Regions from separate parts of the Corynebacterium lactis RW2-5 genome, predicted to be linked through region 1. Evidence: predicted binding sites of a transcription regulator. Region 1 holds the regulator's gene; each other region holds the start of a gene.
The links. Region 1 encodes LexA, which represses DNA repair genes until DNA is damaged. Its sites were predicted from a motif close to CGAACANNTGTTCG; they were not measured.

Region 1 (3,275 bases):
CCTCATGAGGAATACCAGAGACCTCGAGTAGACGGGTGAACTTACCGTGCTCGGCCGCAGGGTAGAGAGCGAGTGTCTCTTCTCCTGCAAAGTGGACGGCCTTAGAAACATTAATTCCCTTGCCGCCGGCGATATCTTCCGACATGGGCAAGCGGAAAACTCCGCCCCGAACCAGTTCAGTATCGAGGCGTGCGAGACGGTCGATTGAGGGGTTGACCGTGAGCGTGAGAATCATGAGGCGACCATGACCTCGACGCCATGATCTTTCAGGTCAGCAACGAACTGTTCAGGAGCAGACTCGTCAGTAATAACCACGTCAATATCCTCGAGAGAGGCAAAACTGACGAGGAAGTCTCGGCCAAGCTTTGTCGAGTCAGCCATTACTACCACTTTGCGTGCGTTGGTAATCATTGCGCGTTTTACAGCAGCTTCCTGAGGATCTGCAGTGGATAAGCCGTGATCAATCGTGAGCGCATTAGAACCGATGAAAGCCACATCTGCGCGCATCACGGCAAGGGTACGTAGAGCAGCGTCCCCGACGACTGCTTGAGTAATCACTCGGACTTGCCCGCCAAGCAGTTGAAGTTCAATCCGATTGGACGCAGCAAGCGTCATTGCGTTCGGTAAGGAGTTGGTCACGACAGTCCAACGGCGACTATCAGGGGAGTGGACCATCAAATCGGCTAGGGCCTCAGTGGTAGTGCCTGCATCGAGGAATACACCGCCACCGTCTTCTGGCAGACATTCTGCGGCAAGCCGGGCGATGGACAATTTTGCGTCCTTCTGCGCATTTTTACGCGCGGCGACAGTGAATTCCACCGTCTGGAAGGAACGGGTGGCGACAGCACCACCATGTACTCGGTGAACTGCACCTTCAGCATCTAGCTGAGCAAGATCTCGGCGGATTGTCTCCGCTGTAACGTCGAACGCCTCTGCCAAATCGGCTACGGTGACTCGACCTTCCACCGCAGTCAGCGATGCAATCTTCCTACGTCGTTCCTCTGCATACATAGCGACGCCTCCAAAAATAGCTACAGCTAGAATTATGCCCGTTTTGTGTGGTTACGGGCAAAGAAATGTTGTTTTTAGGGGTGGGATACAGCAGGCAATACGCGGATTCGGAAGGCTCGTCTGGGGGTGGGCAAGCGCGCCTACTTGGATGCCGACGTCAGACGACACGATGTGGGGCCCGTTTAACTCGAGAACTTTGGGTCCGGAGCGTAATCAGAGACTGCGTAGAACGCTTACGACCTTGCCCAGGATCCGAGCGCGCTCTGCAGGGAGGGGATCGAATGCCCTATTGTGTGGCATTAGCCATTTTCCGGCAGCGTCTTCATGCCACTCTTTCACAGTTGCTTCGTCTTCGAAGAGAGCAGCGACAAAATCACCTTGCTCCACGACATTCTGGGAGCGGACAACAACCCAATCTCCATCGAGGATTCCCGCGTCAATCATCGAATCACCGACAACCTTCAGGAGGTAGAGCTGGCCGCTGCCGGTAATTTCCATAGGGAGGGCCATGTGGGCCTCGACGTGTTGTTCGGCGAGGATCGGATTTCCTGCCGCGATCTGTCCCACAATAGGAACGTAAATCGGTTCGGGCATATCCTCTGGAAGCTCAGGGGTCCCTGAGTCCTGCTGGGGCTTTGGTCCGGGCTTCACTGGAGTGAAGCTACCTGCGGAAGACTTAGAGTCGCGTACGTTCACGGCGCGCGGCTTGTGGGGGTCGCGTCGGAGGAAACCTTTCTTCTCCAGCTCCTTTAACTGGTAAGCAACCGATGACGTGGAGTTGAGGCCAACGGCATCTCCGATTTCTCGAATGCTTGGCGGATAACCGCGCAAAACGACGGCATCAGAAATAACATCGAGAATTCGGCGCTGCCGCTCAGTAAGGGTTTTCAGGCTTCCCTTTTTCTTAGGAGTCATGGTCATATCCCCTCAATTTCGATTAATCGGGCGGTGTGGGTGGGCGTTCGAACCTCAATAAAAGAATGGTAGCGAGCAGCCCTTCGTGTGCATGCGTTCGAAAATTAGTTTACCCCAAAGCGTTCGAAAGTTCCCGTACGTGGGGGAGATCTCTTAAGATTTTCGAACCCGATGGATGGGGTTGGGCTGAGTGACCTGCGTTTCAACCAATATATTCGAAAATAATTACGCCCGTCGCTGGACATCTTTCGAACATGGTGTTATAAATCGAACATAGCATGCAATCGAACAGCTGTTTGTATCTAGTGTTATTTTCGAAAAATCAGCCCGGAAGTCACCCTAGAGTTCAGAGCGTCCTTGATTCCTGGGCAAGCGTATGTCGGGGGTCTGTTGAAGGGACTCGAATCCTAAACACCGCACAGTGCTTAGGGGCTTTAGAAGATTTACAACGAACCGGCCAGAAAGGGGCACCAACTTATGTCGATCGAAACGCTTAATGCTCTAGATTCCAGCACCAATTCGCACGTTGCTTTCGCGTCGGTTGACACGCCAGTTAAGTTCATTGGTCCGCGCAGCAGCCCTCGCACTGTCGTGTGGGGCGAAAGGTCTATGAAATCTCAGCGTAGGACTTCTGTTGCGGAGGACCGGAGGAAACCAGCTCGTCGTACAGCAATTCAGTGTCGGGTCGCTAGATCCAGTTTTGATCGCTCCCGTCCGGATAAGACTGAAATGTCCTACGGGCGCCCCGGTGTTGCAGTTAGTCGCGCTACTTCGCAGGTTCCGGCGATGGTTCCCGACGGCAGGTTGTCTAAGGCGCTCGTTGGTTGGACTATTGTGCTTGGCACTGGTTTTGGTCTGTTTGGCTCCATGCTTGCGAATTCGGGTGAGTCTTTGAATCAACCTCCAGCTCCAGCATTTGCTTCATACTCGACGCAGTAGACTAGATGCCGTGCATTGCCAGTTTTGCCACCATGAACAGACTCGTGTCCTTGACTCACGCCTGATTGACAATGGAATGGGGATTCGCAGGAGGCGGGAGTGTTTGAACTGTCATCGGCGTTTTTCAACTATCGAACGGTCACAATTGATGGTGGTTAAACGGGACGGGGTTCCAGAGGAATTTGACCGGGAAAAGGTCATTCGTGGTGTCCGTCGTGCCTGTCAGGGACGTGAAGTCTCTGAATCTCAATTGAAAAAACTCGCGCAAAAGGTCGAAGAGCGTTTGCGGGAAAAAGGTACTCCTCGCATCGATTCGAACGATATCGGCCTTGCAATTCTGGAGCCACTGCGTGAGCTCGATGAGGTTGGTTATCTGCGATTTGCGTCGGTCTACAAATCCTTCACCTCAG
Region 2 (3,275 bases), 720 kb from region 1:
GACAATCGTCATCGCCGAGGAAGGCGACGAGGCTGTTATCCCGTACGCCAATTACCTAATCGAGATTCCGGAGACCTCGACTCTGCTGCAGCCGCTTCTGTCGACCATTCCGATGCAGTTCCTGGCAGCGGAGATTGCTCGCCAGTGCGGCAATGAGGATATTGACAAGCCGCGTAACCTTGCTAAGTCAGTCACCGTCGAGTAGGTCATTGAAGTACTGATTGATTTCCCTATCGAGTTCCTCATCCGTGAGGGACTCGATTCTCTTTTCATCCTCCTCGGTTAGTTCGTAGTGCTCGTCCACTGGTTCACAGAATGACAACAGCCAGTCCATGTGGCGCTTGTGGATAGTCTCCATCTTCCGCGTCGCCCGCTTATCGAAGGTCTGCTTGCCGACGTTCTTGAGCGGCCCACTCGGGACACTGGTAGCGATGTCGCCTTCGCGTGAGGTCCATATCTCCGTGCCGTCCTCGAACCTGTCGATATTCCAACCCTCATGTGTTTTGAGGTTATGGTGGCGTCTGCACAGGCAGTGGAGATTTTGGCTGCTAGTCGGGCCGCCATCTTTGGGCGATTCGTGGTTATAAGGCTGGATATGGTCCAGGTCGCACTTGTGGGCAGGGACATCGCATCCGGGGAAGCGGCAGGTGCCGTCTCTGCCTCGCACTCTTGCGACCTGGCTTTCGGAGGGGCGATATCCGGTGACCGTGCTGTCGGAGGAGAGGCGAATATGAGTCGCGCGCTGAATCCACTCCTCGGTCGCGACCTCACTTAACCACCCCGCGCCGTCAACCCACGCGGGACCACCAGCGGCATCGCGGTAGACGTTGATGACGATTTCCGCGTTGGTGGAACTCTGCGCAAGTTTTAATAGAGCGTCTGCCTGCGTGCAGTCGTTTCCTTGGCTTATCTCTTGATTTCTAACACCCTGAATCGCCGCCATGAGCTCGGTAGCCCGGTCGCGTTCGAGGACAGCCGTGACAAACGAGTGGGTGCCGTCGCCTGCGTCGCTGACAGTTACTCCTTCCCCTTTGTGAACGCGCTGAGTGCCGTCGTTTCGGGCTCGGTCGTCATACTCTGCGACAAGATCACCAATCAGCCGAGCGAGGCGACGTACGCCAATAACTGCTTGGCGTGGTCGGACTGGAGTTAATAGCTCTACAAGGTGTGGCTCGACAGCGGCTAGTTGGTGCGGGGCGAGTCCAGCGACGCCGGTCGAAATGGCACGCAAATGAGAAAGCGAAAAGGACAAGGTTGTTTCTATGACCTCCCTTAGCTTGGGAAGCGCCTCGAGCAGAAGCCCAATATCGCACAGTGCCAGGCACTGACCTCGGCCTAAACCTGTGCGTACAGACAGCCGTGCGGCATGATTGTTGACATCAGTTTCCGGATCCGGCACGCAAGCGTCAATTAATTCCAAGTCCGCGCGATTACGGGCGCGAGCAAGCTCGCTGACCGGATCTGAGCTGCATTGGTTAGCCCAGTAAGGATCGCCTCTGAGCTGGTCGAATTTTCTCTTGCGATGTGACTTGTAAGTCGGGTCCATGATTCCCTCCCCATATTCCCCGAAAACCCCTTGGAAGATGCAGCTGTAGTGGCGTGAAATGCTTTTCGCCTATTGCTGCCAAATTGCTTCCCTTACACCATTAATCGTACACACTTTCGAAGGTAAGTCAATGCCTTTTGGAAAACCTTTACTGCTCATTTTGGGGCGATGTAAGGTGCGTAGGGTCTAGGAAGCGAGGGGCTTTCGTTAGTGTCGATTTCGCAGGTGAACGCGCATCCTGCCGCGGGGAAGGGCGCCCACAAAGGGCAGTACTCGGGGAGAGCGTGAGCGCGCGGCGCGAGGCCTGGCGCCCTGCGCTCGCCAAACGTCGCCCGCACCTGACTCGCCCGCTTGGTCCATCTCCTCGAGGTAATCGGCCACGGTCGCAATAGCGTTGGGAGAGAAGAGGATTGCAAGGTGGTCGGACCAATCTCCGGCTGCATCCGCATTGTTGACATTGCGAATATCGTGCCCCTCGAAAAGCGGTAAAAACTCGCCGTGCCACGGGGTCACCACCGTGTCGAAAGGGGTGCCCACATTCAGATAGTGCGGGCCGCGGCGTGTTAGTCCCCGCTCAGCCTTATTTACGCCGGTGATGTATACCGAATTAAGGCTCTGCTGCACCCCGGCCCGGCCGAAGACAGAATCGAGCGCGCGTCGCACGGGCAGGCCTCGCCGGTCCAGGGGCTTCAGCACTCGATAGGCAAGGCCTCCCGAGGTCCCGTGGTGGTTGCCCGCCAGCGAAACCACCGCTCGAACCGGGCTGTTGATCGCCGCGAACTCCTCCGCCTCATCTGGGGTGAGGCCGCGGGAGAGGGCGTCGTCGTAAAGCGAATCGATGTGGGCATTGGCGTAGATGCGGCAGTGGAGCGCGCCCTGGGAGTGCCCGACAAGATCGATGCGGCGGGCTCCAATGTGCGCACGGAAGGCGTCGAGGAGACTGCTGACCTCGTTAAATGCGTCGGCAAGGTCGGTGGAACCGTAGACTCCGGGTGCCTTGGTCACGAGGGCGTTAGGGTCGGCGCCGTAATCGAGGCAATAGACGGTGCGGCCCTCGGCGAGTTTAGGCGCGAGCATTGTGAAGGTGTTGAAGGAGTTCATCCAGGTGCCGTGGATCAGGACGACAGGGACCTCATCTTCAGGGGTGTCGAAGGGATCGCCTTCCAGTACCTCCCGAACGTCGCGCGCCCCGGTGGGGATCCACTCGGGATGGCGCAGAGAACGCGCGTAGGCCACCGGAAAGAGTGAGATTAAAGGGCCCTGGGCGCGTCTTCCAGTGAGGTAGTTATTCATAGAGCCCAATCGTAGGCTTGGGGTATGACCTACTGCTATACAGTCGCCGAAATTCGTGACGCGGAGCGGCCCTACCTGGACGCGCAGACGCGTGACGACGAGCTGATGCTCCACGCCGCGGCCGCCGTCGCCGAGGTAGCCGAGGGAATGGGCACGCGCGGGAGGGTTCTGCTGCTCGTCGGCTCGGGCGGAAACGGGGGAGATGCCCTTTACGCCGGGCGCGACTTGCTGGCCGCCGGGCGTGCGGTCGACGCCGTGTTATTGGGTAAAAATCCACACGAGCGGGCGCTGGAGGCCTTCCGGGACGCGGGCGGGCAGGTAATCCAGCTCCCACTGGAAAACTCGATTGGGAAACGCTACGGCCTGGCGATCGATGGAATCGTCGGTTTAGGTGGGCGCGGGCCCCTGCGAGTGTCGGCCGCGGGAATCGTGGAGG
Region 3 (3,275 bases), 130 kb from region 1:
GGGAGACTCCGTAGGGGGATCGGTCGAATAAGTCAAAGCCCAGTGAGCGCTCGGCGCGGGCGATGCGGGCTGACATGGTCTGCTGGTGGATGCCGGATTCGCGGGCGGCCATCGAAATGGATCCTGTGCTGGCGACGGCCAGGACGGCCTCGAGCTCTTCCACTGCAGGTAGGTTGGGGTACATGTTTTCATGGTACCCCTGACAAAAATCGTTGTTGCCCTGGTTTCTTCGTCGGGCCCGCTAGGTTTGCAGCATGCATGTGGTTAGGAATATCGGTGCGCGGACGAAAGGTGGGCGTAGCGTTCTCGCACCCCCGGGGCCCGCGTGGGCGGGCTCACTGATGGGTACTTCCATCTTTGCGACTCTCGCTCAAACTCATGGCGTGCCCATTGTTCCGGCGCTTCTCATGGTGGTCGCCATTGGGGCGTTTGTATTCATCGTGGTCGGCTGGTTGTCATATCGCAATCCCGGGTGGGGCAGTCATCTTATGGCGCCGTGGGGAATGTTCGCGATGGGGGTGATGTCTGTAGGCTCCGCCGCGACGGCCGTGGTGGGGCAGGGATTGTGGCAGGAAGCTTCCTGGTGGTGCGGTGCGCCGCTGGCCTTCGTTGTCTGTCTGAATCAGTTGCGCGGCTTCCCGGGGGTGCCGACTTTTCAATGGGGGCTCGCTCTTGTGTCTCCCATGGTCGCTGCGACAAGTGCTGGGCAGCTGTCTGCCCGCGGTGGATTGTTTGCCGATTTCTATCATTGGGCGGGCGTTGTGGCCTTTTGTCTCGCGTTTTTCACCGCGTTGCCGATTTTTGCTCGCTGTTACCTCGCTGCCATTTACGGGCGCCTCGATATTCCCGAAACCCTTGCCGGCACCGCTTGGATTCCCCTTGGGGTGGTGGGGCAGTCCACCGCCGCTGCGCAGGTTCTTTTTGGGGGCAGGTTTGCAGTGGTCTATGGGTTCGCCATGCTCGCCGCCGGGATTGCTCCCGCCGTTTTCGCTTTCCGACGATTCGTGCGTGCCGTTATCTGCTGGGCTGGCTATAGTCCCGGTTGGTGGGGGTCGACTTTTCCTGTTGGCACCCTGTGTCTGGGGGCGCACTTGCTCTCCGGTGCGACCGGATATGCGTGGTTGGACATAGTTAGCGTCGGTTTTCTGGCTCTGTTGGCCGTGCACTGGGTCGCATGTGTTGCTCGTTTTGGGTGGTGGGCGATGGTCGAATAAGGAGATGTCGGGAAAATATTCGATGAGCTATTTACTAATGATTCGAATGGGTGTACGATTTGGGTAGCTAGAAAAACAAGGCTTTCCGCCGGGGAGGGGATTGCTCGTGGGGGAAATGGAATCGGCTTACTGGGCGCATCAGCAGCCCGAAGATGAGCTGTCGGCTCTGGTTCGGTCGTCTAATCTCGCTTTGCTAAATCTGATTGAGGCATGTTGTCCGGACGGTGATGACGATGTTGAGCTTCACGCCGGCACTCTCGGTATTCGACTGGGGCTGAGTCGCGGGAAAGTTCTGCAGCTGTGCGAGATTGGGCTGATGTTGCGCCGAATGCCCCGGGTGGCGGCTTTCGCTCGGGAAACTGCGGCGCTCGGTCTACCGCACCTGAATATTATTTCTAATGGCACCTACGGCGTATTGGATGAGCAGGTTGAAGCCGTCGAGGCGGAAATCCTGGAGCTTCTGACTCCGGTGAAGTGTCGGCAGGCAATGGTTGGTCCGCGGACCTTGAACAATCGGATTGGTGATATCGTCGCTGAATTCGACGACCGGGCGCGTGGAGACGGGAAAGTCCCGAATGTGGTGTCTTCCGAGTCCGTCACTCTGCAGACACTGGATGGGGGAGAGTACTCGCAGATTATTGCGACCCTGCGGCCAGATCGCGCGCATCTAGTTATGTCGGCAATCAAGGCCGCATCTGACAAGTTGACCGCAGGCAAGCGCAAGGAACAGGAGGAGCCCGCCGGTCGCGTCCCCCTGCCCGAAGCCTTAGTCAAGTTGATCACGCAGCAGACCGAAGCGGAGGTTGTGTTAAATATCTTCCGCAGCCCGGACTCGGACAATGCCTGGTTTGACGGTGCTGAGTGGCTTGGTGCGCTCGCGACCGAAGAGTGGATGCGCGAGGTGACGCACGTTCGGCTATCTGGGGACAGTGCCACGGACGGCTACCATCCGACCCCTGCCCAGGTTGCTCGCGTGCACGGCAGGGATGGCACTTGCCGCTTCCCGGGCTGTGAGACCCCGGCGCATAAGTGCGACTTGGATCATATTCAGCCCTTTGACCAGGAAAGCCCTGAAAGCGGCGGGCCTACAGATACTCAAAATCTGCACTGCCTGTGTCGTCGTCACCATAACCTGAAAACGCACAAACTTTTCGATGTAACCGCGTTTGAAGATGGCACCGAGTTGTGGACTTCGGTTGACGGCACCACAGCAGTCAGCGTCCCGAGCGGCCCGATGGCCGGCTTCGGGCGGCAGACCTTCGACCAGCGTATGACGCGAAAGCTCAAAGCCAGGCACCAAAACTACATCGACTGGCTGATGTCTTTTTCCGTGTCCACGGTCTTCGTTGAGGATGAGGATGAAGAGGAAATGTCGGGGGAAGATAGCAGCGACAAGTAGTTGAGCAGTTCTTTGGGCCGGTCGCAGTAGAACTGTATTTCAGTGATTTTACTCGGTTTTTTGGCTTGCCACGGCCATTGGTCAGGTAAGGCAGCGGTGGGGTGTGTAAGCATCAGTCTGACATTTGTGCCATTGCTGCCACCGAGTATAAGAACTCCGCTGGTGATGTCGCGTGCCTTCGAATAGTAAGACCTGTATTGGCAAGCGGAGGACACGAAGGATAGAGGCACACGGCAGATTTCCTTACCGAAATGACGAAAAACAATCTCATTTTTGGTTAGGAAATGCGGATAGACAAAGCCGCGACCGACAAATGCCCAAAGGAGCAGTAGGGAATATACGGAAACGAACAGTACAACCCACCGGGTGAGACCAGTAAGAAGTAGCTCAACTACAAAAATTTCGACGACTGACACGCAAGTCATCGCAATTGGGAGTGAGAGTCTCCCAGACTTAGCCAGGATAGGTTGTGAGTCTTCGGGAACAGCAAGGATTTTGCGAATCCAACGAAGGAGATCCCGCCAAAGTGCCAATTCGTGAAGGAGAAGACGAATTCCCGGGTGCTTGGCAGCCAAAGTAGTAACTTCTTTGAACTTCATAGACCCTGATCTTCCGCAATTTTCTTGGCCATTTCCGCATACGCCAATATTTGGGCTCCACGA

Region 2: a site for LexA is predicted at 1,652-1,665, ahead of CLAC_RS02235 (HNH endonuclease signature motif containing protein). Genes of this name have one in related genera too.
Region 3: a site for LexA is predicted at 1,258-1,271, ahead of CLAC_RS04870 (HNH endonuclease signature motif containing protein). Genes of this name have one in related genera too.

Annotation. Positions count from the first base shown of each region.
Region 1 is NZ_CP006841.1:1,250,307-1,253,581, forward strand. It holds gene CLAC_RS05470 (1-phosphofructokinase family hexose kinase) at 1-235, opposite strand, end outside; gene CLAC_RS05475 (DeoR/GlpR family DNA-binding transcription regulator) at 232-1,011, opposite strand; gene lexA (transcriptional repressor LexA) at 1,225-1,932, opposite strand; gene nrdR (transcriptional regulator NrdR) at 2,876-3,275, shown strand, end outside.
Region 2 is NZ_CP006841.1:528,768-532,042, forward strand. It holds gene glmS (glutamine--fructose-6-phosphate transaminase (isomerizing)) at 1-205, shown strand, start outside; gene CLAC_RS02235 (HNH endonuclease signature motif containing protein) at 188-1,546, opposite strand; gene CLAC_RS02240 (esterase/lipase family protein) at 1,754-2,839, opposite strand; gene CLAC_RS02245 (NAD(P)H-hydrate epimerase) at 2,864-3,275, shown strand, end outside.
Region 3 is NZ_CP006841.1:1,117,499-1,120,773, forward strand. It holds gene CLAC_RS04860 (LysR family transcriptional regulator) at 1-184, opposite strand, end outside; gene CLAC_RS04865 (SLAC1 family transporter) at 255-1,214, shown strand; gene CLAC_RS04870 (HNH endonuclease signature motif containing protein) at 1,330-2,613, shown strand; gene CLAC_RS04875 (MerR family transcriptional regulator) at 3,209-3,275, opposite strand, start outside.